DNA from 2 places in the Limosilactobacillus panis genome. Region 2 is predicted to be linked to the other one. Evidence: predicted binding sites of a transcription regulator. Region 2 holds the regulator's gene; the other holds the start of a gene.
The links. Region 2 encodes CtsR, which represses protease genes until heat stress. Its sites were predicted from a motif close to TTGGTCAAAAAAGGTCAAANA; they were not measured.
Positions count from the first base shown of each region.

Region 1: the regulator CtsR is predicted to act here: its motif matches at 9,528-9,548, upstream of KZE55_RS07220 (ATP-dependent Clp protease ATP-binding subunit).

Region 1 covers NZ_CP081855.1:1,473,267-1,488,565, forward strand. Annotated here, with positions in the region: rRNA gene KZE55_RS07175 (23S ribosomal RNA) at 1-1,112, opposite strand, end outside; rRNA gene KZE55_RS07180 (16S ribosomal RNA) at 1,320-2,895, opposite strand; gene KZE55_RS10300 (YkuJ family protein) at 3,283-3,426, opposite strand; gene KZE55_RS07190 (lysylphosphatidylglycerol synthase transmembrane domain-containing protein) at 3,576-4,604, opposite strand; gene KZE55_RS07195 (glycosyltransferase family 4 protein) at 4,597-5,631, opposite strand; gene KZE55_RS07200 (glycosyltransferase family 4 protein) at 5,634-6,848, opposite strand; gene ptsP (phosphoenolpyruvate--protein phosphotransferase) at 7,055-8,788, opposite strand; gene KZE55_RS07210 (phosphocarrier protein HPr) at 8,788-9,054, opposite strand; gene KZE55_RS07215 (hypothetical protein) at 9,175-9,360, opposite strand; gene KZE55_RS07220 (ATP-dependent Clp protease ATP-binding subunit) at 9,587-11,806, shown strand; gene KZE55_RS07225 (ECF transporter S component) at 11,859-12,458, opposite strand; gene KZE55_RS07230 (MucBP domain-containing protein) at 12,597-13,310, shown strand; gene KZE55_RS07235 (AI-2E family transporter) at 13,362-14,477, opposite strand; gene KZE55_RS07240 (hypothetical protein) at 14,780-15,299, shown strand, end outside.
Region 2 covers NZ_CP081855.1:1,610,970-1,626,268, reverse strand. Annotated here, with positions in the region: gene KZE55_RS07870 (gluconokinase) at 1-112, shown strand, start outside; gene KZE55_RS07865 (gluconate:H+ symporter) at 125-1,468, shown strand; gene KZE55_RS07860 (LacI family DNA-binding transcriptional regulator) at 1,958-2,962, shown strand; gene KZE55_RS07855 (TrmH family RNA methyltransferase) at 3,151-4,017, shown strand; gene KZE55_RS07850 (dihydrolipoyl dehydrogenase family protein) at 4,203-5,528, shown strand; gene KZE55_RS07845 (SGNH/GDSL hydrolase family protein) at 5,557-6,348, shown strand; partial or broken gene KZE55_RS07840 (glycerate kinase family protein) at 6,449-7,625, shown strand; partial or broken gene KZE55_RS10540 (IS30 family transposase) at 7,850-8,722, opposite strand; gene adhP (alcohol dehydrogenase AdhP) at 8,929-9,951, shown strand; gene KZE55_RS07825 (CtsR family transcriptional regulator) at 10,203-10,670, shown strand; gene KZE55_RS07820 (ATP-dependent Clp protease ATP-binding subunit) at 10,686-13,187, shown strand; gene KZE55_RS07815 (TetR/AcrR family transcriptional regulator) at 13,306-13,896, shown strand; gene rpoB (DNA-directed RNA polymerase subunit beta) at 14,125-15,299, shown strand, end outside.

The DNA of each region.
Region 1 (15,299 bases), 140 kb from region 2:
GCCAACATCCTAGTTGTCTATGCAACTCCACATCCTTTTCCACTTAGCATATATTTAGGGACCTTAACTGGTGATCTGGGCTGTTCCCCTTTCGACGGTGGATCTTATCACTCATCGTCTGACTCCTGAGGATAAATCGATGGCATTCGGAGTTTATCTGAAGTTGGTAACCCATGACGGGCCCCTTGTCCAAACAGTAGCTCTACCTCCACGATTCTTTTCCTCAAGGCTCCCCCTAAAGAGATTTCGGAGAGAACCAGCTATCTCCAAGTTCGTTTGGAATTTCACCGCTACCCACACCTCATCCCAGCCATTTTCAACTGACACGGGTTCGGCCCTCCAGTGCGCTTTACCGCACCTTCAACCTGGACATGGGTAGGTCACCTGGTTTCGGGTCTATAACTACATACTTCATACGCCCATTTAAGACTCGCTTTCGCTACGGCTCCGGTTTTCCTACCTTAACCTTGCATGCAATCATAACTCGCCGGTTCATTCTGCAAGAGGCACGCCGTCACCCATTAACGGGCTCCGACTGCTTGTAGGCACATGGTTTCAGGAACTATTTCACTCCCCTTCCGGGGTGCTTTTCACCTTTCCCTCACGGTACTGGTTCACTATCGGTCACTAGGTAGTATTTAGCCTTGCGAGATGGTTCTCGCAGCTTCCGACGGGGTTTCACGTGTCCCGCCGTACTCAGGATCCTGAACGGAGAATGTGACGTTTCGTCTACGGGGCTATCACCCTCTCTGGCACAGCTTCCCAGCTGTTGCGACTACGTCGCATTTTGGTAACTCCATTGTTCAGTCCTACAACCCCAGTAAGCAAGCTCACTGGTTTGGGCTCTTCCCCTTTCGCTCGCCGCTACTCAGGGAATCGATTTTTCTTTCTCTTCCTGCAGCTACTGAGATGTTTCAGTTCACTGCGTCTTCCCTCTGCTAGCTATGAATTCACTAGTCAGATAACCAACGACTAAGTTGGTTGGGTTTCCCCATTCGGAAATCTCCGGATCAAAGTGTACTTACCACTCCCCGAAGCATATCGGTGTTTATCCCGTCCTTCATCGGCTCCTAGTACCAAGGCATTCACCATGCGCCCTTCATAACTTAACCTTGATGATCACTTCGTGATCACCTTGATTAATTGAGTTAGCGATTATTTCGTTAATAAAACTCAAATAACGCGGTGTTCTCGGTTTATTGTTTTGATTAATAAAGAAATTAGATATTATTTAGTTTTCAAAGTACAAGCTCTGAGGGTAAACCCCTCAAAACTAAACAAAGTTTCAACTAATGTGTAGGTTCCGTTTTATTCCTTAGAAAGGAGGTGATCCAGCCGCAGGTTCTCCTACGGCTACCTTGTTACGACTTCACCCCAGTCATCTGCCCTGCCTTAGGCAGCTCCCTCCAAAATGGTTAGGCCACTGACTTTGGGCATTGCAAACTTCCATGGTGTGACGGGCGGTGTGTACAAGGCCCGGGAACGTATTCACCGCGGCATGCTGATCCGCGATTACTAGCGATTCCGACTTCGTGCAGTCGAGTTGCAGACTGCAGTCCGAACTGAGACCGGCTTTAAGAGATTTGCACACCCTCGCGGGTTAGCTGCTCGTTGTACCGGCCATTGTAGCACGTGTGTAGCCCAGGTCATAAGGGGCATGATGATCTGACGTCGTCCCCACCTTCCTCCGGTTTGTCACCGGCAGTCTCACTAGAGTGCCCAACTGAATGCTGGCAACTAGTAACAAGGGTTGCGCTCGTTGCGGGACTTAACCCAACATCTCACGACACGAGCTGACGACGACCATGCACCACCTGTCATTGCGTCCCCGAAGGGAACGCCTAATCTCTTAGGTTAGCGCAAGATGTCAAGACCTGGTAAGGTTCTTCGCGTAGCTTCGAATTAAACCACATGCTCCACCGCTTGTGCGGGCCCCCGTCAATTCCTTTGAGTTTCAACCTTGCGGTCGTACTCCCCAGGCGGAGTGCTTAATGCGTTAGCTGCGGCACTGAAGGGCGGAAACCCTCCAACACCTAGCACTCATCGTTTACGGCATGGACTACCAGGGTATCTAATCCTGTTCGCTACCCATGCTTTCGAGCCTCAGCGTCAGTTGCAGACCAGACAGCCGCCTTCGCCACTGGTGTTCTTCCATATATCTACGCATTCCACCGCTACACATGGAGTTCCACTGTCCTCTTCTGCACTCAAGTCGCCCGGTTTCCGATGCACTTCTTCGGTTAAGCCGAAGGCTTTCACATCAGACCTAAGCAACCGCCTGCGCTCGCTTTACGCCCAATAAATCCGGATAACGCTTGCCACCTACGTATTACCGCGGCTGCTGGCACGTAGTTAGCCGTGACTTTCTGGTTGAATACCGTCACTGCATGAACAGTTACTCTCATGCACGTTCTTCTTCAACAACAGAGTTTTACGAGCCGAAACCCTTCTTCACTCACGCGGTGTTGCTCCATCAGGCTTGCGCCCATTGTGGAAGATTCCCTACTGCTGCCTCCCGTAGGAGTATGGACCGTGTCTCAGTTCCATTGTGGCCGATCAGTCTCTCAACTCGGCTATGCATCATTGCCTTGGTAGGCCGTTACCCTACCAACTAGCTAATGCACCGCGGGTCCATCCTAAAGTGATAGCCGAAACCATCTTTGATACGAAAACCATGTGGTTTTCGTAGTTATGCGGTATTAGCACCTGTTTCCAAATGTTATCCCCCGCTTTAGGGCAGGTTGCCCACGTGTTACTCACCCGTCCGCCGCTCACTGGTAATCCATCGTCAAATCAGTGCAAGCACGTCATATCAGTTGGGCCAGTGCGCTCGACTTGCATGTATTAGGCACACCGCCGGCGTTCATCCTGAGCCAGGATCAAACTCTCATATAAAATATAAGAACTTGAATAGCTCTAATTCAAATTAATTAAGCGAATTGACTTCGCAAATGTTTTTGCTCCAATCACCGAAGTGATTAAAGACCCTACACATTTGATTCGTCGAAACTTTGTTCAGTTTTCAAAGGTCTACCAAGCTGCATTAAACAGCTTTTAAATTATATCATCTCATCAGTAACCAGTCAATAACTTTTTCAATCAAGCGATTAAATCAGTTAATCAATCAGTCTCTCGTGAGACAACTTTTATATGATAACAAAGAACCAAATCTCTGTCAACAACTGTTTTGAAAATAATTTGTTAAGAAAATAACAACTTCGCAACAGCAAGTAATAATATACCAAGGTCCAAGCAATTCGTCAACACTTTTTTAATAAAAAATCAAAATGTGTGCTGCAAATCATATAAGCAGTCATAAACCTCAATTGCTACAAGGTCAATATTGTCAAAACGGAACCGTTCGTAGGGGCGAAACCGGACAAACACGTACTCATCACTTCCCTGAACATAGGTGACCTCACACACCGGAATTCCAAATTACTCAAAGGTCCGCTTCTGCCTTTTCGCTGTCTGGTCATGCTTCATTGCATCTAAACGCCGAATAATCTGCACTAGCTGTGAATGCTCCACTGTCTCCTGTTCACCTCCAAAACAAAAGATGAGTAATGACCCCACTACTCATCTTGAATATCATGTTTAATTTTATCTGATTTAACTAGTAATGCAACCATTCCGGCAAACATTCCGAAGTAATAGGTTAATAACCGCCACAAAATCATCGCAAGAACTAACTTGCTTCCCGAGCCGATGAAGCTGGCAAAAAGTACCGAAAACGAGTACTCTGCTCCCCCAGCTCCACCAGGAATTGGAAAGAGGGAGATAATCATAAAGATCAACACGTGTAGGCTAATGACCATCACAAAATTAATATGGTGCACCCCGAGGGCCAGCATTATGAAATACGGGATTGCATAGTAGAAAAACAGTTGGCACAGAGTAACGATACATACCCGCCACATTTTACCGTACTCACTCTTAATCCGTAAACTTTCCTGGTAGAAAGTATCAACCTTTGCGTTCAGGTTCACCCGTAACTTTTCGTACCGTTCCGGCTTTATAAAGAGCTCCACCGGTTTAATAATCAAATTAAGGGCTTTTTTAGTAAAGCTATACCAATACATCACCAGTAATAGCCCAACAATCACGGCCAGGTGAACTAAAAAGCCAAACAGGACGAGCAGGGAAAGGGCGTGGAGCTTTTCGGCAATAAAGTGAAAACCAATCACCAGACTGATTAAGAAGTTGATGACAATCATCGCCTGGAAGACGACGAACTTCATCAAGAGAACCGAACTTGCCAGTCCCCCATCGACCCCACACTGGAGCATCCCCACTAACTGCGCCGGTTGTCCACCGGTCGAAAACGGGGTAATTCCGTTAAAAAGTTGCTCAATCGGTGGCAGACGCATTGCATCTTTCCAGGTAAAGTCCGGGTGGCGGTTATTCATAAAAATCTTAACGACCACCCCTTCCAATCCCAGGTAGAGGCAGATACACAGTAATGCTACCAGCATCCACCACCAATTTAGGGTAAAGAAGTCACGGACCAGTAGGTGGAGGTTAACCGTGCGCAATGAATATGCAATGATCCCCCCACCAATCAGGAGCATCAAGATAAGGACGAGCCAATTTTTTCTACTCATGGTCATCCCCCTTTGCAGCTTGTTCGCAATAAAATTTCTCCCAAATCCTAGCCAGGTGGTCTTCTGAGTAATGAGCGGCCGCTTCCCGTGCCCGCTTTTGCCAATGGGCCAGGCGGGCCGGATCATTCCGCAGTAGGGTCAATTTCTCTTGCATCTCCAGGATATCCTTAGCAGGCTCGTAGTCACCATCAATAATACTGCGGTAGAGGTCAAGATCCCGCAGCATGACCGCCGTCCCGCAACTAAAGGCTTCCAGAACGGACATCGGAAAGAGCTCGTTAAACGACGGCAGCAGGAACAAGTCGGCCGCATTGTTTAACTCTGCAATCTCGTCACGGCTGACAATCCCCGTAAACTTAAGATTTGCCGGCGGGTTTTCTACCACCTTCTTCAGCTCATGGTAGCCGTCTGTCAAGGGGCCAAATGAAAAGCCCCCGGCCCAAACAAACTGAACGTCCGGATTTTGCTTAGCAAGCTGGATGAAGTCGGGAACCCCCTTGCGTTCCTGAACCTGGCCGCTTCCCAGGACAACGAACTTATCTGCAGGTAGGCCGTACTTCTTACGCAGGGCGAAGTGTTGTTTAACATCCACCGGGTGAAAACGAGCGCTATCCACAAAGTTGGGAATATAGGTGATCTGCTCACGGGGAATCCCGTAGGCCACTAGCTTATCAATAAAGGACGGGTTAACGACCACCAGGTGATCCATCCGCTTATAAAAGGCAATTACATAACGATAAAAAATCCCACGAAATGGTTGTGGGATTTTCAAACTACCTTCCAGAGTCTCCGGCAAGAAATGCACGTAACCAACCTTTTGCCCCCGCTTCTTCGAAAAGGTCGAAAAATAAAAGGGCAAGTCAATCGTGTGGTAGTGGCTAATGTCACTCTTGCAATAGTGGTTTATTTCAATGTCAAATTCATCTTCAAAGTGCGTCTTCAGCAGGTTGATCAGTTCCAGGTAGGCACTGCCCACCCCTTGACCGGCAACCTTGTCCGCTGATGAAAACATCGTAATTTTAATCATCACTAACTCCTCGAACGATGAAATAGGCGACGGTGGTGCCGTGCCTTGGCAACTTCTCTTTCAGCCAGCGTCCTTTGACAATCGCGGTAGTATTCAACGACCCGCTTGGCAAAAACTTCCGCCGAAATAGCGTGCAGCTTTACCTGGCGCTTCCGGTGGGACTCCTCGGTCCCAGGGTTATTCAGGTAGTGAATGACCCCCTTGACCAGGTCTTCTCGCTTTTGGAAGCTCACCCCAATTGCCGGATCATCAATCAGTTCGTCCGTATAGACGCTGCGCATGACAACGATTGGCAAGCCCGAAGCCAGGGCCTCATCGTAAGTTAGTCCCTGAGACTCGGAATCTGATGCAGACACAAAGACATCCGCCATTTGATAATAATGGTGGACATCATCATTCTTGATTTCTCCCGCAAACTGAACATGGGATCCCAAGTCCATCTGGCGAACCTGCCGTTCCAATGTTTTCCGGGCGGGCCCGTCACCAACAATCAAAAGCTGGGCAGCCGGATTTTGGGCTAAGATATCGGGCATGGCATCAATTAAGGTATGAATGTTTTTCTCGTAAGCCAGCCGACTCAAGGAAAGGAGGACCGGCGTGTCATCTTCGTAGCCATACTTAGCACGGAGGGCGTGAACCGCTGCTGGCGAGTCCTGGTGCTGGTACACCCGCAGGTTGATTCCCGTCGGAATAATCCGGATGGGTGCTGTGACGTCATACGACCGCAGAGTATCCAGAACCCGTTTACTCGGGGCAATCACCCCGTCGATATTATGCATGTAAAGACGTGCATAGGTTGCCACATTTTTCGGCTTGACAATGTGACCGTTGGCTATGTAATGAAGATAATCTTGGTACATCGTGTGGTAGGTGTGTAGGCAAGGAATGTCCAGCTCATGAGCCACCAACTTACCAATCATCCCCAGCGCAAACTCGGTCTGGTTATGAACAACGTCGAGGTGAAACCGCCGGGCCAAGTGAACCGCCCGGATACCACCCCGGATAGCAATTCGCCGGTCCGTGAAGGAGACAAAGGGGATACTAGCAAAGCGATAGATGCCGTTTTCAACATCGTCCTTCTTTGCCTGGGGATCAGTCGTCGTAAAGATATACACGTGATGCCCCTGAGCAGTCAGCTCATCGCGGAGGGTCTTAATGGAAGTTGCTACTCCACTAACCTGAGGAAAATATGTATCTGTAAAAAGACCAATATTCACGCTAACTGCTCCTATCTTTTCGTTTTCGCATAATGTTAATTATTATACTAAAGAGCCCCCTCTTTAGCAAAAGACACATTTCTCCTATTGTAAGATGATTCCGTGCTATCGACAAGGCCGCGTTTACGAGATTAATTTTTTCTTAAATAGCGGCAAATTAAAAGGCACCGGCCGCTCACTACGACCGGTGCCATCCTATAAAATCCCTACTCTAAGTTATTTTCTTTTAAGAACTTCTTCACCATGGCGGTTACCGCACTAGCGGTCTGGGCATTTAAAGACCGGTGAACGAGCGGTTGGAGCTGACGAGTGTTCATCTGCTTAATCAAGGACCGGATGTGAAGAATCTGACCACTGTTCATCGAGAACTCATCCAGGCCCATCCCCATCAGCAATGGTGTAGCTAAGGGGTTACCGGCCATCTCACCGCACATGCCGACCCACTTACCTTCCGCATGGGCTGCGTCAATCACCCGCTTGACGGTCCGCAGCACAGCCGGGTGGAGTTCCTGGTAGAGGTAGGCGACTCTGGCATTCCCCCGGTCAGCCGCAAAGAGGTACTGAATCAGGTCATTGCTGCCGATGCTAAAGAAATCAACGTCCTGGGCGAAGAGGTCGGCCATCATTGCCACCGACGGAATTTCCAGCATCATCCCCACCTCGATGTTGTCGGCAACCGGCACCCCGGATTTTTCCAAGGATGCCTTCTCCTCATCTAAGATCTGCCGCGCCTGGCGGAATTCCTCAATCGTGGCCACCATTGGGAACATGATGGCTAACCGTCCATAGACCGACGCCCGGAGCATCGCCCGCAATTGGGGACGCAGGATCTCCGGCTTAGCCAAGCCAATCCGAATGGCCCGAAAACCCAGGTAAGGGTTGGCCTCGTGCGGGAGAGGTACCATCTCCAAGCGCTTATCACCGCCCACATCCAAGGTCCGGGTAACCACCCGGTGCTGGTTCATCGCGGCTACGAACTGCTTGTAGGCACTAAACTGCTGGTCCTCACCCGGCAGCTTAGTCTGGTTCATATACAAAAACTCAGTCCGCAAAAGGCCAATTCCCTCGGCCCCATTGTTCTGAGCATCTTGGATGTCCGCAAGCGTACCAACGTTGGCCGCAACCTCAAAGTGACGACCATCCTGGCTGATGGTTTCCTGGTTCCGCAACGCACCCCAGGCCTCTTGCTCTCGGGCAAACCTGCCGGCAAGGAGGCGGTACTTTTCAAGCTCGCCTTCCGACGGATTAACGACCACCTTGCCGTGAATACCGTCAACCACCAGGAGGTCTCCATCCTTAATCGCCGCCGTGGCCTTCTTCGTTCCGACAACCACCGGCAGGGAAAGGGTCTTACTCATGATTGTGAAATGGGAGGTCCGCCCCCCGGTATCCGTGACCAGGCCCGCGACGTAGCGCCGGTCAAACTGGGCCGTATCCGTTGGGGTGATGTTATTAGCCACGATAATTGCCCGGTGGTCGAGTTGCTTGGGATTCGGGAGTTTAACGCCAAGGAGGTGGCTCAACAGGCGCTTGGCTAGGTCACGCATTGCCATCCCCCGCGCCTGAAGGTAGTCATTATCATTTAGGCGTTCAAAGATGGCCATGTAGTGATCCGCCACCTTTTGGACCGCCCACTCCGCCGTAATCTGCTCGCTGACGATGTGTTGTTCAATTGAATCAAATAAAACGGGGTCGTCCAGCATTGCCAGTTGTGTATCAACAACCGTTGCCGCCCGCTGACCAAGGCGCCGGTGGGCCTGGTCACGGATTGCATGCAGTTCTTGGCGGCTTAACGCAAAAGAATCATGAAGCCTGGCGACCTCATGATTCTTATCACTAATATGCTGTTTTTGAACCGGAAGTTCTGACCCCACTAATAGGTAAGCAGGCGCAATCGCAATCCCACTGCTGGCTGCTAACCCATTAAGCAGCAAAGACATTAGTCAGTCAATCCTTCCTTCTTCATGGTTTCAGCAACGGCATCTAAAGCATCCTTTTCATCGTCACCACTAGCCGTGATCGTAACCTTAGCATTTTGACCAACACCAAGAGACATAACACCCATGATGGACTTCAAGTTAACGCTCTTGCCTTCATATGACAATGTTACATCAGAAGCAAACTTTGAAGCAGCTTGAACCAGGATGGTTGCTGGACGTGCATGAATACCAGTTTCAGCAGTAATTGTAAAATCGCGTTTTTCCATTTTTAATCAGTCTCCTTCGAGCAGATTTACTTTTACCAGTGCTTATTTTAGCACTGATACACCTCGATAGATATATTTTAGCAATTGTAAGCGGTAAATACAAGGTGGTCAAAGGGCATCTTACCGTTTAATCATCCGGTAAATTATCTTGCCACCAATGTGGGCCTGCCCCGTAATCTGGGTCCGGTACGGGTAGGCATGATAGATTCGTTGGAACTCCTGAAAGTTATCAGGGCCAATCTCAAACTGGTCAATTTTGCCGGCGCGCAGTTCGTCAAGCTCCTGCTTAAAATCACGTTCTGCCAAGCGTTCCCACCTCCAAATATGATTTCTATTCCTATTATACACACCCGGTCCCTAATTTTAGCAAACAATTACAAAGAGTGCTAAAATGAAACGTGATCAATCCTTACTTTTTCTAAAGGGCAGTCATATTTCTTGCACAGCGATAAAAAGTAAGTATAATGTAATCAATGGTCAAGAAAGGTCAAACATACTTTGACCATATTTTTCAGGGAGGTACTAATAATAGATGCTTTGTCAAAATTGTCATCGGAATCCAGCGACGATCCACTTACAAATGAGTTTTAACGGTCAGCGGATTCAAGTTGACCTCTGCCAAGAATGCTATCAAAAATTACAAAACTTACAAGCAAATATGATGAACGGGGGTAACGGAATGAATAACTTCGGTTTTGGAAACCTCGAAGACTTTATGAACGCAATGAACAACATGCAAGGCCAAGCCGCGAGCGCTAATGGTCAAAATGCCAATACCCAAAACCAACGCCGGGGTGGCGGCCGTAATGGCAAGGGAATCCTCGGCCAATACGGCATTAACATGACCGACCTGGCCCGCCAAGGCAAGATTGACCCAGTGATCGGCCGGGATAAGGAAATCAACCGGGTCATTGAAATTTTGAACCGGCGGACAAAGAACAACCCAGTTCTGATTGGTGAAGCCGGGGTTGGTAAGACGGCTGTTGTTGAAGGGCTCGCCCAATCCATTGTTTCTGGTCAAGTGCCAGAGAAGCTGGCTAACAAGGAAATTATCCGCTTGGATGTTGTATCCCTTGTTCAAGGGACCGGAATCCGGGGCCAATTCGAACAACGGATGCAACAATTAATGAAGGAAGTTCAAAAGAACAAGAACATTATCCTCTTCATCGACGAAATCCACGAAATCATGGGCGCCGGAAATGCTGAGGGTGGCATGGACGCCGGAAACGTCTTGAAACCGGCCCTCGCTCGTGGTGACTTCCAGCTGATTGGGGCCACGACCTTAAACGAATACCGGAAGATTGAAAAGGATGCCGCCCTCGCCCGACGGTTCCAACCAGTCCAAGTTGACGAACCAACTGTTGAAGAAACTATCCAGATCTTGAACGGAATCAAGGGTCGCTACCAGGACTACCACCACGTCAAGTACACTAACGCGGCAATTGTGGCAGCAGCCAAGCTTTCTGACCGCTACATCCAAGACCGCTTCCTGCCGGACAAGGCGATTGACCTGATGGACGAGGCCGGTTCGCGGAAGAACCTGACCTTAAAGACGGCCGATCCTAACATGATTGAAAACGAGATCCATACTGCCGAGGCTCACAAGCAACAGGCGGTTGACAATCAGGACTACGAAAAGGCTGCCTTCTACCGTGACCAGGTTACCCGCCTGGAAAAGGCCAAGAAGGATGCCGAAGAAAATCACACTGAAGAATCAGCAACGGTTACCGATAAGGACATGCAAAAGATTGTTGAAGAAAAGACCAACATCCCCGTTGGTGACCTTCAGCAACAAGAAGAAAACCAGCTCCGCGACTTAGATAAGAAGCTTGAGGCCCACGTTATTGGTCAAAACCAAGCCGTGGACAAGATCGCCCGGGCCATTCGCCGGAACCGGATTGGCCTGAACAAGTCCGGCCGGCCAATTGGTTCCTTCCTATTCGTTGGCCCTACCGGGGTCGGGAAGACCGAAACCGCCAAGCAACTGGCCAAGCAGCTCTTTGGTTCCAAGGATGCCATGATTCGGTTCGACATGTCCGAATACATGGACAAGACTTCCACTTCCAAGCTGATTGGGGCCGCTCCTGGTTACGTTGGTTACGAAGAAGCTGGTCAACTGACCGAACAAGTTCGGCGTCACCCTTACAGCCTGATCCTGTTGGATGAAGTTGAAAAGGCCCACCCGGACGTTATGCACATGTTCCTGCAGATCCTTGATGATGGTCGCCTGACCGATTCGCAAGGACGGACCGTCAGCTTCAAGGACACGATCATCATCATGACCTCGAACGCCGGGACCGGGGATGCCGTTGCTAGTGTTGGTTTTGGTGCCGAGGCATCTGGCTCGACCCACTCAATCATCGACAAGCTGACCAACTACTTCAAGCCCGAATTTCTGAACCGGTTCGACGACATCGTTCAGTTCAACGCCCTGACTAAGGACGACCTGATGAAGATCGTCAACCTGATGATCACCGACGTTAACACAATGTTGGCTGACCGGAAGCTCCACATTGATGTGCCAAAGGACGTCGCTGAAAAGCTGGTCGACCTGGGCTATGATCCAAAGATGGGTGCCCGTCCACTACGCCGGGTAATCCAAGAGCAGATTGAGGACCGGATTGCCGATTACGTTCTCGACCACAACGATGCCCACAAGCTGGCTGCCAAGTTAGACGATGACGGTAACATTACCGTTGTGGCGGCAGATGACACCGCTGCCCCTGCTCCAGAAATAGAAGAAGATAAGTAATAGATATCCGAAAAAGCTGGAGAGAAGAAATTCTCTCCAGCTTTTTTATGTCTCAATATAAAGCCAAACGCCGACGGACCTCCAGGACCGGGTAGGCAATCAGTGGGACCGCAAATGCTGCGAGAACCAGTTCCGCCACCCCATTGGTCGCCATGATTACCTCCAACGTTGGCAGGAGGTGGGCAACGTTAACCCCGTAAGCATGGGCAACTGCTGGCGTCCGGTAAAAAACGGCCACCATCCCCAAGACCAAAACAGTGTTGGTCAGACTCCCCACAATTCCGGCAGCAACCATTGCAACCTTATTTAACTTGGGCCAGTAACTAATGCCCCGGTAAACGGCACCCGCCACCAGGCCAATCATGATCCGCGGCAGAACCGATACCAGGGGGTTCACAAAGACGAGGGGCGCCAGCGGACTAGACGGGGCCACGAAGGCGCGGACCCAGGTAAGGAGCCCCCAGGTACCGCCGATAATGGCTCCATCGACGGGCCCCATAACAATTGCCACGATGATCACGGTCACGTGCATGGTCGTGATACTAAGCGGGCCCAGGGGAATATTACCAAAGAATGGCACAAAGTCTTGGATTAGAATAATTGCAATGAAAATCGCCCGGAGTGTGGTCCGGTGAATCTGCCAGTGTCTCATTTTTCACCCTACCTATCTATTGAATGCCCTAATTTTAACAGTTTGCTAAAGGAATAACCAGATATATACCAAAGGCGCGGCGGGTCCTGCAAAATGCGGTATAATATGATTAATAGATTCTGATAATGGGGTGGAAACATGCTAGGACATTTTAAGACTGGAAACCCAGTTTGGGTTTACTACATTGATATTGATAGTGGAGAAAATATCATGGCCCCCCAACTTTTGCGCGGGATTCAGGGCTGCAAGTACCACATCGATAAGAAAGAGTTCCCCCACTACCGCTTCATAAAGATGGAAGGACAAGCTAACGGAACTTTTGACATGCAGCGCCGTGACGTCAAGCTTTACTACCGGAAACAAAGCTGGCAAAACGTCGAGGACATTAACATCTACCTCCAAATCGACCAAACCACCAAAGTCTATGATACGGTCAACGGGATGCCAATCAACGACCCTGTTCCGGCAGGAATCGTTGTTAAGGCCTTCCACCGGGTTGATGCCGAGAGTGGTGACACCTGGTACGAGTTGGGCGCTGGCCAATGGGTCAAGTACGAGAACATGCGGGTCGTCAACGACCCCTTCACGGATGAGAAAATTCCTTCCCCCATTGCTGATAATCTGACCATCATGCCCCTCAAGGATGTGCAGGGAACCATTGACTACCTCCCTGGCAAAGCAGCCGATGTTTTCGATGCACCATACGGAAAAAAGATTGACACAATTAAAGATGGCAAACGCATCCAGATTACCGGGCAGCTCAACGATAACGGTGAAATCACCTGGTACCAAATTGGTAAGAACAGGTTCATCACCGGCAACTACGTCATTGTGGATGGACAAGACGAATAAAAAAGGACTTTAGCAATTCGGGATTATACGCCGAACGCTAAAGTTCTTTTTTTACTCCTTCTTTTCTTCCGTGACCGGGTGCTCAATTCGGTAGATGTCAAAGAAGTACTCGCAGACGGTCTTCACCACCGCGTAGGCCGGGATACAGAGAATCATCCCCGCCACCCCCGCGATGTGACCAGCCGCCAACAACAACAAGATGATGGTCAACGGGTGAATCTTGAGGGACTTCCCGATAATGTTTGGATAAATTACGTTCCCGTCAATCTGCTGGACGATAATCACGACAATGATCACCAGAATCAACTTCTTAGGGGCCATGGTCAGGGAAACGAACAGGGCCGGAGCAATTCCAATGTAAGGTCCGATGTAGGGAATAATATTGCAGAGGCCGGCAACGATTCCCAGGACCAGAGCTAGGGGCTGTTTGATAATCATGTAACCGATGGAGGTAAAGACGGCCACGAACAAACATTCAATTACCTGACCGGCAATGTAGGAAGACAAGGTGTTGTTCATCTTGCTCAGCAGCTCATCGACTTCCTTAGCATGGTGCGGTGAGAGCCACTTCTGAATGCTCGGGGCCAGCTTGTCACCATCTTTGAGCATGTAGAAAAGCATTACCGGGACCGTAATGGTCACAATCGTGATGTTGGTAACGGCACCAACGATGTCGCCAACCCGACTGCTCAGCCCTTTCAAGATGATCTGGGCGTACTTAGCAAGCTGGTGGTCAAATTGCCGGTAGTAAGATGACAGGTCGACATTCTTCAAAAAGGAGTGCTGGACCGTGTCGTTAAGGAGCTTTTGCACCCCACTCACCGTCTGTGGCAAGTGGGTCACCAGGGTGGTGATTTCCTTAACGACCGGAGGAATCAGGACTGCCAGGCCTCCTGCAATAATAAGGATGAGGACGACCACCAGTAGCAGGCTGGCGATTCCCTTATTCATTTTAAAGCGGCCTAGTTTGACCTTCATGATTAGTTTTAAGATTGGGTTCAACATGTAATATAGGAAGCCCGACAGGATCAGTGGTACAAAGACAACCGAGATAAATGTAAAGAACGGCCGGAAGATAAACTGAATTTTGGTACAGACAAAGATTAAGGTCGCAATTACCAGGAGCGTTAACGGCCAAAAGAGCCAACGATTAAACTTTTTATCCACAATGTTCCCTCATTTCTAATTAAGTACCCCAACATCATATAGCTTTTTGCCGTAAAAAGATAGGCACCCATCCCCGATTTCAGTTCGTAATATTTTTGGTAACTTTTTTATTTCTGCCCCCCTTTCACCACGTCAAGCCCACCAGCACCACATTTAGCACCGGTCTAGTAAGCGGTAAGATTAAGATAAAGTGACATTTTATTGACTAAAAGGTTACATAAATGTTTCAAGTATGTTACAATATTTATATCGAAAGAGATACGAACATTGCTAATCAACATTGTGGAAGGGGTGCTTTTATTATGAAGTTAAACAAGAAAGTATTAAATGGTTCGTTAGTTGTCTTACTTGCTTTAGGTCTGGGTGGTTGCGCTGCCAATAGTGCAACTAGTACGCATAAGACCCACGAAGCAAGCAGTGAGCAAGTGGTTAAGCAAAGCAGCCACAAAAAGGCCAACAAGACTTCTGCCAAGACGGATGTTAAGTACGCTGCTGAAAAGAACTCGACTTCTGCTAATAGCACTTCTTTAATTGTCACCAGCAACAGCCAAGTTGCAGTAAGCTCTAGCATGACGACCGCTAACCACAACGGTCAAGTTGCCACCAACAATACGGCGGCATCGACAGTTGCTCCAGCAAAGACCGCTGAAACACCTGCTACTAATGTTAAACAAAACCAACCAATCCAACTGGGCTTAGGTGATGTTGCAACCTGGACCGATGCCAAGGGTGTTACCCACCACGTTGACAGTGACGGGATGGACCGTTACACCACCAAGGGCAGCAGCCAGGTTCAGTACCAAGACTGGTCTGGTCAATTAC
Region 2 (15,299 bases):
AAGTGCCGTTCACGTTTATCAACAATACCTACCACTATTTCAACAGGTTGAAGGATTATTGACTCCAGCCTATTCAACAATTGCTGAGCTTCAACAAGAATCTACCCACTAGGAGGGTTAACTTATGCCATTACTAATTGTCTTGATCGGTGTTGCCTTATTAATTTTTATGATTGTTAAATTAAAACTCAACACTTTTGTTTCTTTAGTTATCACTTCATTTATCGTTGCCCTTTTACTCGGGTTGCCACTTGCTAAGATTCCGGCAACTATCGAAACCGGAATCGGTGGTCAACTTGGTCACCTTGCCATTATTTTTGGCTTTGGGTCGATGCTTGGGAAACTTGTTTCTGATGCTGGTGGCGGTTACCGGATTGCAACAACCCTTATTGATAAGTTTGGCCGGCGGTGGATTCAGGTTGCTGTTATCCTTGCTTCATTCATCATCGGGTTGGCGCTGTTCTTTGAGGTTGGCTTAGTGGTTGTTCTTCCAATTATCTTTATTATTGCCCGTGAGCTTGATATGCCACTGATGTACCTTGGAATCCCGATGGCTGCGACCTTGAACGTTACTCACGCCTTCTTACCACCACACCCGGCACCAACAGCAATCTCTGGTATTCTTGGCGCTAATCTTGGCCATGTTCTTTTGCTGGGGATCATTGCCGCAATTCCGACAATTATAATTGCTGGACCAGTATTTAACTGGTTTCTTCATAAGGCCTATCCTAAAGTTTATCGAAAGGATATCGATATTTCGGTTATTGGTGAATATAAAGAATTCAATATTGATGAGACTCCTAAATTCGGAATCTCTGTTTTAACAGCGATGATGCCCGTTATCTTAATTGCTGTTGCCACTATTTGTTCATTTATTTTTCCAAAGAGCAACTCAATCAATGAATTCATTCAATTCATCGGTGCTCCAGACCTTGCCATGCTTCTTTCACTGATTTTTGCAATTTTTACAATGGGGCTTTGGCGAAACAAGGGCATGAGTGAAATCTCTAATTCCATGGTTACGTCAATTAAGCAAATTTCTGTAATGCTCTTGATTATCGGTGGTGGTGGTGCCTTTAAACAAGTCCTTGTCGACGGGGGGATTTCTAAATATATTTCAACCCTTTTTGCACAAACAAATATTTCGCCAATCCTTGCAGCATGGCTCATTACTGCAATCCTTCGGGTATCGTTAGGATCATCTACAGTTGCTGCGATGACTGCCGCCGGTTTAGTCGCTCCAATGGCACATCAGTTTGGCTCTAATTCCGCGATGGCTGCTCTGATGGTCCTAGCTGTTGGTGCTGGTTCCGTCTTTTGTGATCATGTTAATGATGCTGGCTTTTGGATGATCAAAGAATACTTTGGTCTCTCACTAAAGGAAACCCTTCTTTCTTGGTCAACTTTAACTTCTGTCTTAGCGCTTGCTGGATTAGCTGCTGTATACACAATTTCACTATTTGTTTAATACTTTAAGTATATACTTACGTAGGTCTTGAGAGGGCTAGAAATAGTTTTATAAAGAAATCCTTCGCAAGGAAAAGATGCTGTAAGAATTGTATTTCGGGGTAATTCCTTAAACCGTAAAAGATTATTTCTACTTTCGTTATTTTAAATCTTCTATTAGCGTATAATATGAATATAATGACCCTTTACAGTTGAAATGAGGGTGAGAAAAGACTTTATTTTCTCACCCTCATTATTAGTTCTCGAATGGTTATACAATAATTGTGATGGAAAATTAGGTTAACGCACTTCATATATCCATTTTGTGAATATTTACTGGCTTTCGTTTGAGACTCATTCGGATGATAGCGAATAACCATTTTGTCATCCATCCTTTACTTACTTTTTTCGAGAAATCAATGACTTTATTACTACAGTGTGAATAAATCGATAGTAAAATGATAAGAAGTCACAAAGGTCTAAATATCAAGCGCAACTAAGGAAGATGACAATGACACAACATATTACAATTACAGAAGTCGCTAAAGCTGCTGGCGTTTCAGTAACTACCGTTTCGCGGATTCTTAATGGTCACTATGAAAAGATGCGGCCAGCAACTCGAAGACGAGTTGAGAAAACAATTCGAAACCTTAATTTTGTTCCCACAGCATCAGCCCAGCGTCTTCGGCAGACACAAAGTTATGTAATTGGTATCCTGGTTGGAGATATTTCCAATCCCTTTTCATCCCTTCTTGCCAAGGGAATTGATGATGTGTTGCAGGGGGCAGGGTATGATATCTTGTTAATGAATACTAGCAACTCAATTGATACTGAAGCACGAGCATTAGAACGACTATATCAGCAACGGGTTGATGGAATCATTGTCCAACCAGATTCACGCCAGTTTTCGCAGTATGAATTAGCGATAAAGAATAAGCTGCCGCTTGTTGTTGTTGACCGGGAAGTTGATGACCAACCCCAAACTATTGGGAAGGTGACCAGTGCTAACCGAGATGCTTGTTACCGATTAGGGAGAATTCTTAGTCAGCGTGGCTATAATAATATCTTGACTATTAGCGCCCACTATGCTGAAGCATCAGGCCAAATCCCGCGAATTGCTGGCCTTAAACTAGCGGCGGAAGATAATGGTTTAAGTTATCATAATATTGAAACACGTGGTCATAACAGGCGATGGTTAGCTAAAACATTCTTTAAACAATTTAATGCTTTGGGTGGTCGTACAGCTGTTGTATCACTAATGGGCCCTGTCCTTTTCGACCTACTCAGTATTTTTAAGGACCTTAATCTGACATTTCCCACAGATTTAGGCCTCGTTAGCTTTGATGATTGGGAATGGTCACAGTATGTCGGTGATGGGATTTTCCTTCTAAAGCAAGATATGGAGCTGATGGGGAACATTGCCGCTAATAAACTCCTTACCCAAATAAAAAAAGGGGATAATACCAGTTCAACCACTTTTCTTCCTGTTGAGATTGTTGCACGTCATTCACTTTAGGGTATAAATATACTTTGCTTAGGCAATTAGGTATTAAGGAACGCTAACTAGGTTTATTGGCTCTTTATTCAACATTAATAAAAAAGGACATTCAGTGGTGCTACTTTTTTAATTTGACAACAGAATGTTGATTTAAGAACTTCAAGTTTATAGTGACGGCGGATTATTATAAATAAGGTAGATTCAACATGCATAACTTAATTTTTCTTACAGATTTAACAGGAACTAACTTAGACCCCTATGTGCGGCTCAATGAAGCGCAGCTTTTTCACGCTCGGGAACCTCAACCGGGCTTATTCATTGCGGAAAGCCCTAAAGTAATTGAGCGTGCCTTGCGGGCCGGCTACCGGCCGGCTTCGCTTTTGGTGGAAAAAAAGGATTTGACACGTGATTTAGCCGACTTGGACCATGAAATGGCGGTCAATAAAACAACGGGACTCGGTCAGACACCAATTTATGTCGCTAGCAGTGACCTTCTTCGTCAGTTGTCCGGCTATAATCTTTTGCGGGGTGCGCTTGCAGCAATGTATCGGGTAAAACGGCCTTGTCTAGCCGAGTTTTTGACCAAGATGCCACCCATTCATCCCCGGATTGCGGTTCTTGAAAGCGTGGTTAATCCAACCAATATTGGGGCAATCTTTCGTTCAGCAGCGGCACTGGGGATAGATGGAGTAATTGTAACTAGTGATTCTGCCGATCCGTTTTATCGGCGTGCTTCTCGCGTAGCAATGGGAACTGTTTTCCAAGTACCGTGGACCTATATAGATGCTAAGTCCTGGCAAGCCGAAAGGGTTAGCATCCTTCATCACTTTGGCTACCAAACGGCTGCGATGGCATTACGTCATAATACTGTTAGTATTGATGATCCCCAGCTGGCTAAGGTAGATAAACTTGCAATCGTTCTTGGTTCGGAAGGCCCCGGATTAAGAGAGAAGACAATTATGCAGAGTGATTTTACAATTAAAATTCCGATGGCTCCGGGGGTCGACTCTTTAAATGTTGCCGCTGCCTCAGCCTTAGCTTTCTGGGAGCTGGGGAATCAAAAGGCCCGGTAGTTGCTATATTGAGTAGACCGGTGATGTGGTCCTAAGTCTTTCGTACGTTAGAATTAAAAAGCGTTCGAATTGAAATAAAAGCGGGATTCTGTATTCTATGTCGGCCACCAATTAAGTAAGCAAATCTTTGTACCCAGCAAATAATATAAGATACACTAGGCCTAATTAATTGAGGAGGGATTAGTATGAAGAAGTATGACGAAATCTTAATTGGCTCTGGCCCCGCTGCTTATAAAATGGCCAACCTATTGGCAAGAACTAGTCATAAGGTATTAGTGATTGAGGGCTTTGAATATGGGGGGACTTGCCCTAACTATGGTTGTGAACCGAAGATTTTCCTTGAAGGAGCAGTCCGAACTGTCCTGCAATCTCAACAGCTTCTTAATCATGGTATCGGTCAGCCGGCACAGCTAGATTGGCAAGCGCTGATGCGGACTAAACTGGCACGTTTTAATCCGTGGCCAGCTGAGACGCGGGAAATTATTAAGCGTAATCACGATATTGAGGATGGCTATGCCCACTTTGTTGATGACCATACCATTATGGTCAATGGTTACCAATATCAGGCTAATCACATTATTATTGCTACAGGGCAAGCACCGAATATTCTCGACATCCCTGGGAAGAAATATTTGCACACGAGTTACGACCTGCTATCCCTTAAGCAACTTCCCAAGCGCATTGCTGTTATTGGAGCAGGTTTTGTCGGCCTTGAATTAGCAACCCTGGTCGCTGCAGCTGGAGCTGATGTAACCGTGATTGTTCATTCTGACCGGGTTCTCCGTGAATTTACTGCGGTTGAGGATCGGGCACTGGTTGAAGCAATGCAAGACCGGGGAATCCAATTTAGATTTAATACTGTCACTAAAGCGGTTAGTCAAACCGCGGCTGGCTTGAAAATTGTCACCAACCAGGGGTCCGTTAAAACTGACTATATTCTTGATGCCACGGGACGGCACCCAAATGTTGAAAGACTAGCGTTAGCAAACACCGGAATTGAACATGATCGCCACGGGATTAAAGTTGATGAGCACTTGATGACGAGTGTCGATGGCGTTTACGCCATTGGGGATGTCGTGAGCCGTAAGCAGCCGAAGTTAACCCCAGTAGCTGAATTTGAGGGTCACTACCTCTTTGACTACTTAACTGGTAAGACTAGCCAGGAAATAGTTTACCCAACAATTGGGCAGGCAGCCTTTACCTTTCCCGAAGTTGCCCGGGTGGGAGTTAATGCTGATGATGTCGCTGATAATGCTGACTATCGGGTCAAAATGGTTCCCCTCAAATACGGGAGCTTATACGCCGGACAAAATGACCAGGTTAGCACCTTAACACTGGTATTTAAGGGCCAGCAACTAGTGGGTGTAAGCGAAATTGGCGATTATGCGGCCGATGATATTAATAACTTTTTGCCAATTATCGGCTTGAAAATCAGCGGGGAAGAATACCGGAAGAGAATACTAGCAATTTATCCGACCCTTGGCGACAAGGTGGCGGGACTATTACCCTAGTTTGTGATATGAAAAAAAGAGGTTAAACATGCAAGACATCTTAGTAAAATTAAAAACAGAAAATGACTTATCGAGGTATGCTCTTGACGAGGTCAAAGACGAGATTGCTAAGTTTGGCAGCATAAGTCCTCAATTTGTTCACACCCTTGATGGCCTAAGACGTCTTTCTGGAAACGCTGCCCAGTATGGTGTCAACGCTACTAAAACGGTGCCGTCAGTTTTAAAAGGCAAGCGGATTGCTTTTCTGGGGAGCTCCGTGACCTTTGGCTATGGTGCCCTTGGCGAATCCTTCGTCGATTATTTAGCCAAAAGGGATGGCATACTGGCGATTAAGGAGGCGGTCTCTGGAACAACGTTAGTAGACCAAAACACCTTCTTCCCCCATGATTCCTATGTTGCCCGTCTGCGCAGTATCGACAAGGCAGCAAAACTGGATGCCTTCGTCTTACAGCTATCTACAAATGACGCTAAAAAGGCCCCTAATCTGCTTGGTAAGATTAGTTGTAGTGATCAGTACGATGTTAAAACAATTACAGGAGCCATTGAATATATTCTCAATTATGTAAGAGTATGTTGGCACGTCCCAGTATTTATATACACTAATCCCTGCTTTGATAACGAACTTTATGCGCAAATGGTTAACCGTCTCTTTGAGCTGCAGGCCAAATGGCATTTTACAATCATTGACCTTTACCATAATGAGGAAGTACCGCATGGTGAGGCTTCACTATACATGGCTGATTCAATTCATCCAACCCGCGCCGGTTACCAGCAAAAATGGTTACCAATTTTTGAAGAAGCGTTAGGGAGAATTTGCTAATTCGAAAAGAAAGGGTGGATAATGATTGACAGCGATGCGGTAGCGCTGGACGACTTCATAGATTTAATGTAGAAGGAAGAAGGAATATGCCACGAAATTTATAATTGCTCCAGACTCTTTTAAAGGCGGCCTGACCGCTAAAGAAGCCGCCAAGGCAATGGCTAGGGGGATCAAAAGAGTTTATCCAGATGCTGAATACGTTTTAGTCCCTATGGCTGATGGTGGTGAAGGGACGGTCCAGTCCCTGGTTGACGCTACTGCAGGAAAACTGGTTACCGCAAAAGTTCATAACCCCCTTAATCATTTAGTTGATGCGGACTATGGATTACTTGGGGATGGCGAGACAGCGGTTATTGAAATGGCGGCCGCGAGCGGGATTCAGTTTATCAATGCTAAAACAGCGAATCCCCTTGTTACAACCACCTATGGTACGGGTGAACTGATCCTTAATGCTATTAAACGGGGAGCCAAGAAAATTATTATTGGAATTGGTGGGAGCGCAACCGTCGATGGTGGTGCCGGGATGGCCCAGGCTCTTGGTGCCCGACTCCTGAAAGCTGACGGACAACCAATTGGGTTTGGTGGTGGGGCGCTAGCTGAACTAGCGCAGATCGATACTTCACAGGTTGATCCACGTATCGCTAAAGCAACAATTGCGATTGCCTCAGACGTCACGAACCCATTGACTGGTCCCAAGGGCACCGCGCCTATTTTCGGCCCCCAAAAAGGAGCAACTCCGGAAATGGTAAAAATTCTTGATCGAAACCTTCACCACTATGCCGAAGTGATTACCAGAAGGACCGGTCAATCAGTTGAGAAGCTCGCCGGGGCCGGAGCAGCTGGTGGACTTGGGGCAGGACTGTTAGTGTTTACCAATGCTCAGATGCAGCATGGCGTAGATTTGGTAATTGCCGCTACAAAATTAAAAGAAAAAAGCTGCTGATGCTGATTTTGTTTTTACCGGTGAAGGGGGGATTGACTTCCAGACCAAATTTGGCAAGACCCCCTATGGCGTTGCAAAGGCATGCAAGAGTGTTGCCCCCAAAGCACCGGTGATTGTCTTAGCTGGTAATATCGGTAGGGGGGGTAATAGCCTTTATACGACAGGTGCAATTGATGCGATTTTTGCAACTCCTGCTGGCGCGAAGTCATTAAAACAGGCTCTTTGTGATGCCCCTAATGATATTGCCCAAACTGCGGAAAACGTTGCGCGTTTGATTAGGGTAAGTAATTGGCATACACCAATTGAGATCTTCTTGCTTAATCTACGTCACTAAATTCGTTCAAGTTATTTCTTGCAATCTGCCAGATAAATAAAAAGTCCCTTAGTAACCTATCAATTACAGAAATTGAAAAAATTAGGTTACTAAGGGACTTTTAAGCGCTCTGTCAATTAGAGCGACCGCCTTAGAATGACTTCAGTATATCATGTTTTTAAATAACTAGAGCTATTTTCTTAGTTGATTTGTAAACCCGAATTGTCAACTCAAGTGCAACATGGCTATGAAGCTAAATATTGATGAAAACATTGTTGAGCGGTGTGGTAGTGAAGAAGCTTGCGGGGCTTGGACTGCTTGGTAGAGGTAGAGAAGGGATTGCTTAATGGGTTGGCCCTTGGGATAGAATTGACGAAGCAGTCCATTATTGTTTTCATTGCTTCCGCGTTCCCAAGGTGAGTACGGGTGAGCGAAGTAAATCTTGGCATGTCTAATTTTAGCCAATGTAGAGAATTCGGCACCATTATCAAAAGTGATCGAGTTAAACCAGTTTGGATGGTAATTAATCACCTTCTGAAGCTCTTGACGACAGGTTCCTGCTCGGTAATTGGGAATCTTAATGACAATCTCAAAGCGCGTTAAGCGTTCTGTTAGGGTCATCAGGGCTGGTTGATTCTTCCGCCGAACCCCCTTGACTAAATCCCCCCTCCCAATCAAAAGGACGTTGGCGCTGATTAATCTTTTGCGGGCGTTTTTCAATTGAAACTCCCAGCCGCTTCACTGCTTGCCGAGAGTGGGAACGATGGTGCTTTTTTAGATGCCGACTTAGCTTCTGTGGTAAATCAAGATTCTTAATGGCTAACCGTCCCTGGTCAATATAGCGGTAAACAGTTGGCGTTGACGGACAAAACTGGTCAGGAAACTTTAACTTGAACTGGCCAATAAACTCGTCCACACTCATCGCGTTAAATTGGCTGCCCAGCTGTTTGGTTAGGAGCTTAAAGAAGAAATGGCCCCGTCGTTGACCGATGACAGTGAAGCTTTCTGGCGATTGCGGCATTAGGCCAGTTCAGATCATGTAGTGCCTCAATCTGTCTACGCTGCTCACTAGTTAGTTGATGGTAGTGACGAGGAATGTTAGAATCAATCTGAGTCATGAAGATCACCTTTCTTATTTTTTGGTCAATTTAAGTTTAGGTCTTCATGGCCTTTTTGTTTAATTTATGATGTTGCACTTAGATTGTAAATCCGGCTAACTAAAATTAATAAAATTATTCAAAACGGGCTTTAAAAAATAAACTAGTTCTGATATCATAATAATTGTGAAAAGTATAACATGTCTTTGAGAAGGAGATTTTAGCTTATGAAAGCTGCTGTTATTAATGATCCAGTAGATGGGTACGTTACTGTTAAGGATGTCAAGCTTCGTGATTTGAAGCCTGGCGAAGCTTTAGTTGATATGGAATACTGTGGCCTTTGCCACACTGACCTGCACTGTGCTGCCGGTGACTTCGGTAAGAAGCCAGGCCGGATTATTGGCCACGAAGGTGTTGGCCGTGTATCAAAGGTTGCTCCTGGCGTTACTAGTTTGAAGGTTGGGGACCGGGTATCAATCGCTTGGTTCTTCAAGGGCTGTGGCCACTGTGAATACTGCCTGACCGGTCGTGAAACCCTTTGCCGTAACGTCCTGAATGCTGGTTACACAGCTGATGGTGCAATGGCACAACAATGTATCGTTCCAGCTGACTACGCTGTCAAGGTTCCAGAAGGATTAGATCCTGTTGAAGCTACCTCGCTGACTTGTGCCGGTGTTACTATGTACAAGGCACTGAAGGTTGCTGACATCAAACCTGGTCAATGGGTATCAATCGTTGGTGCTGGTGGCCTTGGTAACCTCGGTATCCAATTTGCCCACAACGTCTTTGGTGCTCACGTTATTGCCGTTGATGGTAACCCAGACAAGCTGAAGGCTGCTAAGGAAAATGGTGCTGAAATTTGCATCAACCGTCACGATAACAATGTTGATGAACAAATCCAAGAAAAGGTTGGCGGTGTCCACGCCGCAGTTGTTACTGCTGTTACTACCGCTGCTTTTGACCAAGCTATTAACTCCCTTCGTCCAGACGGCCGCTTAGTTGCGGTTGCCCTTCCACAAGGTGACATGAAGTTGAACATTGCTAAGACGGTTCTCGATGGGATTATCGTCGCTGGTTCCTTAGTTGGTACCCGTCAAGACTTGGCTGAATGTTTCCAATTCGGTGCTGAAGGTAAGGTTCACCCAATCGTTCACACCCGGAAGCTTTCTGAAATCAACGATATGATTCAAGAACTGAAGGACAACAAGGTTGTTGGTCGGAATGTTGTTGACTTCTCTCTCGAAAAGTAAGCATCACACTTAACATTGATTAATTTATGATAAGAAAGCGCATAACAACTGAGTGGATTAGACTTAGAACAATGATTGACAGGGCACGGCTCGGTTATTGTTCATATCAGGCTATGAGAGTTGTTATGCGTGACCTTCAAAAGAGACTGGCATTGCCGGTCTCTTTTTGTTTCAAGTGTTTTAAATGGGAAAAAAAGGTGACTTATGATAAAATAATGGTCAAGATTAGTCAATAAATGGAGGGCGGACAAATGGAAAATAAGAGCATTTCGGATGTGATTGAAGCATATTTAAAAGAAATTCTCGGCAACTCTGCACAGATTGAGATTCGGCGGTCAGAGATTGCTAACCATTTTGACGTGGTTCCCTCGCAGATTAACTATGTAATTAAGACTCGGTTTACTATTCAGAACGGTTACCTGGTGAAGAGTAAGCGTGGAGGTGGCGGCTATATCCGGATTGAGCGGGTTAATTTACTTGATAACGTTGACGTGTTAAACTCATTAACCCAAGCAATTGGTGACTCAATCCGGGAACGGGACGCCTTTGCCATTGTCCAGACGCTCTACGACGAAAAAGTAATTACGCGGCGGGAAGGAGACCTGATGTTGGTAGCTCTTTCTAAGCAGACCTTGGACGTTGGTAACACGACAGTTGAGGCTCAACTGAGAGCGAGAGTATTGGTTTCACTGTTAAACCGGTTACGGTATGAAAGTTAGAAGGGATGATTGCTAATGGATAACATGTTTACCTCAAGTGCCAAACATGTTTTAATGATTGCTCATGAGCAGGCTAAATACTTTAAACACCAAGCGGTAGGAACAGAACACCTTCTATTAGCCCTTGCAATGAACAAGGATGGTATTGCGAACAAAATTTTTGAACAATTTTCAATTACCAGCGACGATATCCGTGAAGAAATTGAACGTTTGATTGGTTATGGTACCCTTGACCAGTTGGGTCCGGCGGATTACCTGCCGTACTCACCGAAGGCCAAGCAGGTTTTAAGTCTTGCTGGTCAAGAGGCTCAGCAGATGCACGCCCTAAAGATTGGGACCGAACATATTTTGCTGGCGCTGATTGCGGACGAGAGTGTCCTTTCATCACGGATCCTGTATAGCCTTGATGTTTTGCCACGCCAGGTTCGTAAGGTTACCCTTCGGCGGCTAGGCATAGCGGAGAGTCAGCTCCATCAAGCCAGCCGGGGGCGGGCAGTAACTGCCAACCGTAAGAGTGGAACGCCAACCCTTGATAAGCTGGCTCGGGACCTGACGGCCATGGCCCGTGAAGATAAGCTCGACCCCGTTGTTGGCCGAAACAAAGAAATTAAGCGCACTGAGCAGATTCTTAGCCGACGGACAAAGAACAATCCGGTTCTGATAGGTGAACCGGGGGTTGGTAAGACCGCCATTGCGGAAGGCCTTGCTCAGCGGATGGTTAAGGGCCTGGTCCCGTCTGAACTGGCTAATAAGCGGTTGATGGTCTTGGATATGGGCTCACTGGTTGCTGGAACCAAGTACCGTGGTGAATTCGAAAACCGTCTTAAAAAGGTTATTGATGAAATTCAGGCAGACGGCCACGTTATCCTCTTTATTGATGAATTACATACCCTTATCGGGGCCGGTGGTGCCGAGGGGGCCATTGATGCTTCCAACATCCTTAAACCGGCACTGGCCCGGGGGCAACTCCAAACAATTGGGGCCACGACCCTTGATGAGTACCAGAAGTATATTGAATCTGATGCGGCGTTGGAACGGCGGTTTGCGACCGTCCAAATTGATGAACCGACACCTGAAGAGTCCTTGGCAATTCTGAAGGGCTTGCGGCCCCGCTATGAGGCTCACCACCATGCCAATATTACTGATGATGCGCTCGAACAGGCCGTTAAGCTTTCCGACCGTTACATCTCTGACCGCTTTTTACCAGACAAGGCAATTGACCTGATGGATGAATCGGCAGCCATGGTGCGGATTAACGCAGAGGAAAATAAGCAGCATCAGCCATCTCTAGCAGACCGGATCACTGACCTCCAGGCACAAAAGGAGGACGCAATCGAGGAACAGGACTTTGATAAGGCTGCGGCCTTGCGGGAAAACGAGCTTGCTCTCCGTGCCAAGTTAAACCAGCAAGAGGAGCGAGAAGACAGTCGACAGAGTAATGGTCAGCAACATTACCGCCTCAAGGTCACGGGTGAAGATGTTGCAAAAATAGTTGCTGAATGGACCGGTGTTCCACTGACACAGCTTAAGCGGAGTGAAAGTGACCGCTTAATTAATCTCGAAAAGGTCCTTCACAAGCGGGTTATTGGCCAAGATGAGGCTGTTGATGCCGTTGCCAAGGCCATTCGGCGAGCGCGGAGTGGCTTGAAGAACCCTAACCGGCCAATTGGCTCCTTCATGTTCCTAGGGCCAACTGGGGTGGGGAAGACTGAACTAGCCAAAGCCCTTGCTGAGGCAATGTTTGGTTCCGAAGATAACATGATCCGGATTGACATGTCCGAGTACATGGAAAAGTACAGTACCAGCCGGTTGATTGGGGCTGCCCCTGGTTACGTGGGTTATGACGAGGGCGGCCAGTTAACCGAAAAGGTTCGTCAACACCCGTATTCCGTTGTCCTGCTCGATGAAGCAGAAAAAGCTCACCCTGATGTCTTCAACCTCCTCCTCCAAGTTCTAGACGATGGTTACCTGACGGATTCAAAGGGACGACGGATTGACTTCCGCAACACCATCATTATTATGACTTCTAACCTGGGGGCCACCCAGCTCCAGGATGAGAAGGAGGTTGGCTTTGGCGCCAAAGACATCAGTCAGGACTACAACGCAATGGCGGCAGCAATTCGTCAGCAGTTGAAGCTTCACTTCCGGCCAGAATTCTTGAACCGGATTGACGAGACGATTATCTTCCACTCCTTAAATAAAGGTGAGTTACACCAAATCGTCAAGTTAATGACCAATGAGCTTCGTGACCGGGTTGCCGAACAGGGAATCAAGCTCCGGGTTACTCCCGCAGCAGTTGATTTGATTGCGACCGTTGGCTATGATCCCGAATATGGGGCCCGACCATTACGACGGGCCATCCAGGATAAGATTGAAGACGACCTCAGTACGGCGCTGATTGACGGCCAAATTACCAGCGGTGACACCGTTACCGTGGGTGCACATCGGGGTCAGATCACGATTAAGGTTAAGAATAAGCAGTCCACTACCCCTAAATTAGTAAAAATTAGTCACTAAGATATTGCCTAAAATCCTTTAATAACAGGGATTTTAGGCATTTTTTGTTCAAAAATAGTTGTCAGATGATAAATATTAGTTCTATAATAGTTAGTAGCTAATTTGAGGAGGCAATTTGATGAAAAGGGCAGAGCAATTAGAAAAGACCCGTCAAGCGATTTTAAAAACGGCAACGAAGTTATTCTTGCAAAATGGCTTTGGAGAAACATCAACAAGGAATATCGCTAAGCAGATTGGGATTACCCAACCGGCACTTTACCACCACTTTAGTGATAAGGAGGTTCTATACCTGGATGTCATGACAAAATTATCGGGGAAAATTCGTCAAGAGATTAACAAGGTCATGCGTAAACACAAGTTGACGCCGGAAGAACAACTCTTTGAAATTGTCCGGGTCCTGAAGAAGCACCACCCACTGAGTATCTATGATCAATACAACCAAGCAATGCAGCTCCTTTCTAAAAGTGCACAGCAGAAGTTGAATATGATTTTCACCATGGATTACCTGGAGCCAATTGGAGACTATTTTAAGCAACCAGCAGTAAAGCTTCGACCAGACCTTTTACCAAAGGAAGCCGCCGAGTTGTTCCTGGCTAGTCTTTCTCCAATTTTTGGTACATATCAGCAAATCGGTGGTCATTCCATTACGGTGGAGCAACGGGATAAGCTGATTTTAGACTGCATCATTAACGGTTTAGCTAAGTGTTAATATTTTTAGACCAAATCATTGACAGGTGACGGGGCAGTTAGTATACTATTAGAGTATGTAATTGTGAGTTCATCTAATCGCGGTGATCTATTGTCCATCGGGATTGGCAATAAAACCAAAGACAGTTTTTAAACTGTTTTTGGATTTTTTTTGCCCAAAAGTTGGATTTTGACCCAATTGTAATCAAAATGTAACATTTAGAATGAACCCACCCAACAAATTAGAGAGGTGAACAGTTTGGCCGGACATTTAGTAAAATACGGTAAACACCGTACCCGTCGTAGTTACTCCCGAATTAAGGAAGTTCTCGAGTTACCTAACCTGATTGAAATCCAAACCGATTCTTACAATTGGTTCATGGACAAGGGCCTGCGGGAAATGTTTGATGATATTATGCCGATTGACGATTTCCAAGGAAAGCTTTCCCTCGAATTCGTTGATTATCAACTTTTGGAACCTAAGTACACTGTCGATGAAGCACGCGAACACGATGCTAACTACTCAGCACCCCTGCACGTTACTTTGCGGTTAACCAACCACGAGACCGGCGAAATCAAGTCTCAGGATGTCTTCTTTGGTGACTTCCCACTGATGACTGACCAAGGGACTTTCATTATTAACGGTGCCGAACGGGTTATTGTTTCACAATTAGTTCGTTCTCCTGGTGTCTATTATAATGAAGAAACAGATAAAAATGGTCGGCCAAACTATGGCGCTACCTTTATTCCAAACCGTGGTGCCTGGCTGGAATACGAGACGGATGCCAAGAACGTTTCCTACGTCCGGATTGACCGGACCCGGAAGCTGCCAATGACCGAACTGGTTCGGGCCCTTGGCTTTGGCTCTGATGACGAAATTATTGATATGTTTGGTGGCGACAGTGAAACTCTGTCGCTGACCCTGGATAAGGATGTCCACAAGAACGCTGAAGACTCACGGGTTGAAGAATCGTTGAAAGACATCTACGAACGTCTGCGTCCAGGTGAACCAAAGACGGCCGATTCTGCACGAAACTTGCTGACGGCCCGCTTCTTTGATCCAAAGCGTTATGACATGGCACCGGTTGGTCGTTACAAGACTAATAAGAAGTTAATGCTGAAGTACCGTCTGTTAGGGCAAACCCTTGCCGAAACGTTGGCTGATCCTGATACCGGTGAAGTTCTGGCACAAAAGGGTGACACGGTCGACAAGGAAGCTCTCAAGAAGTTGGAACCTTACCTTGACCGCGACGACTTCAAGATGATTACCTACACGCCATCTGACGAAGCGGTGGTTACGGAACCCGTTAAGCTGCAAAAAATCTTAGTTTACTCTAAGACTGACCCAGACCGGGTTGTACCAATTATTGGTAACGGCCACATTCCGTTGGAATACAAGCACATTGAACCAGCAGATATTCTAGC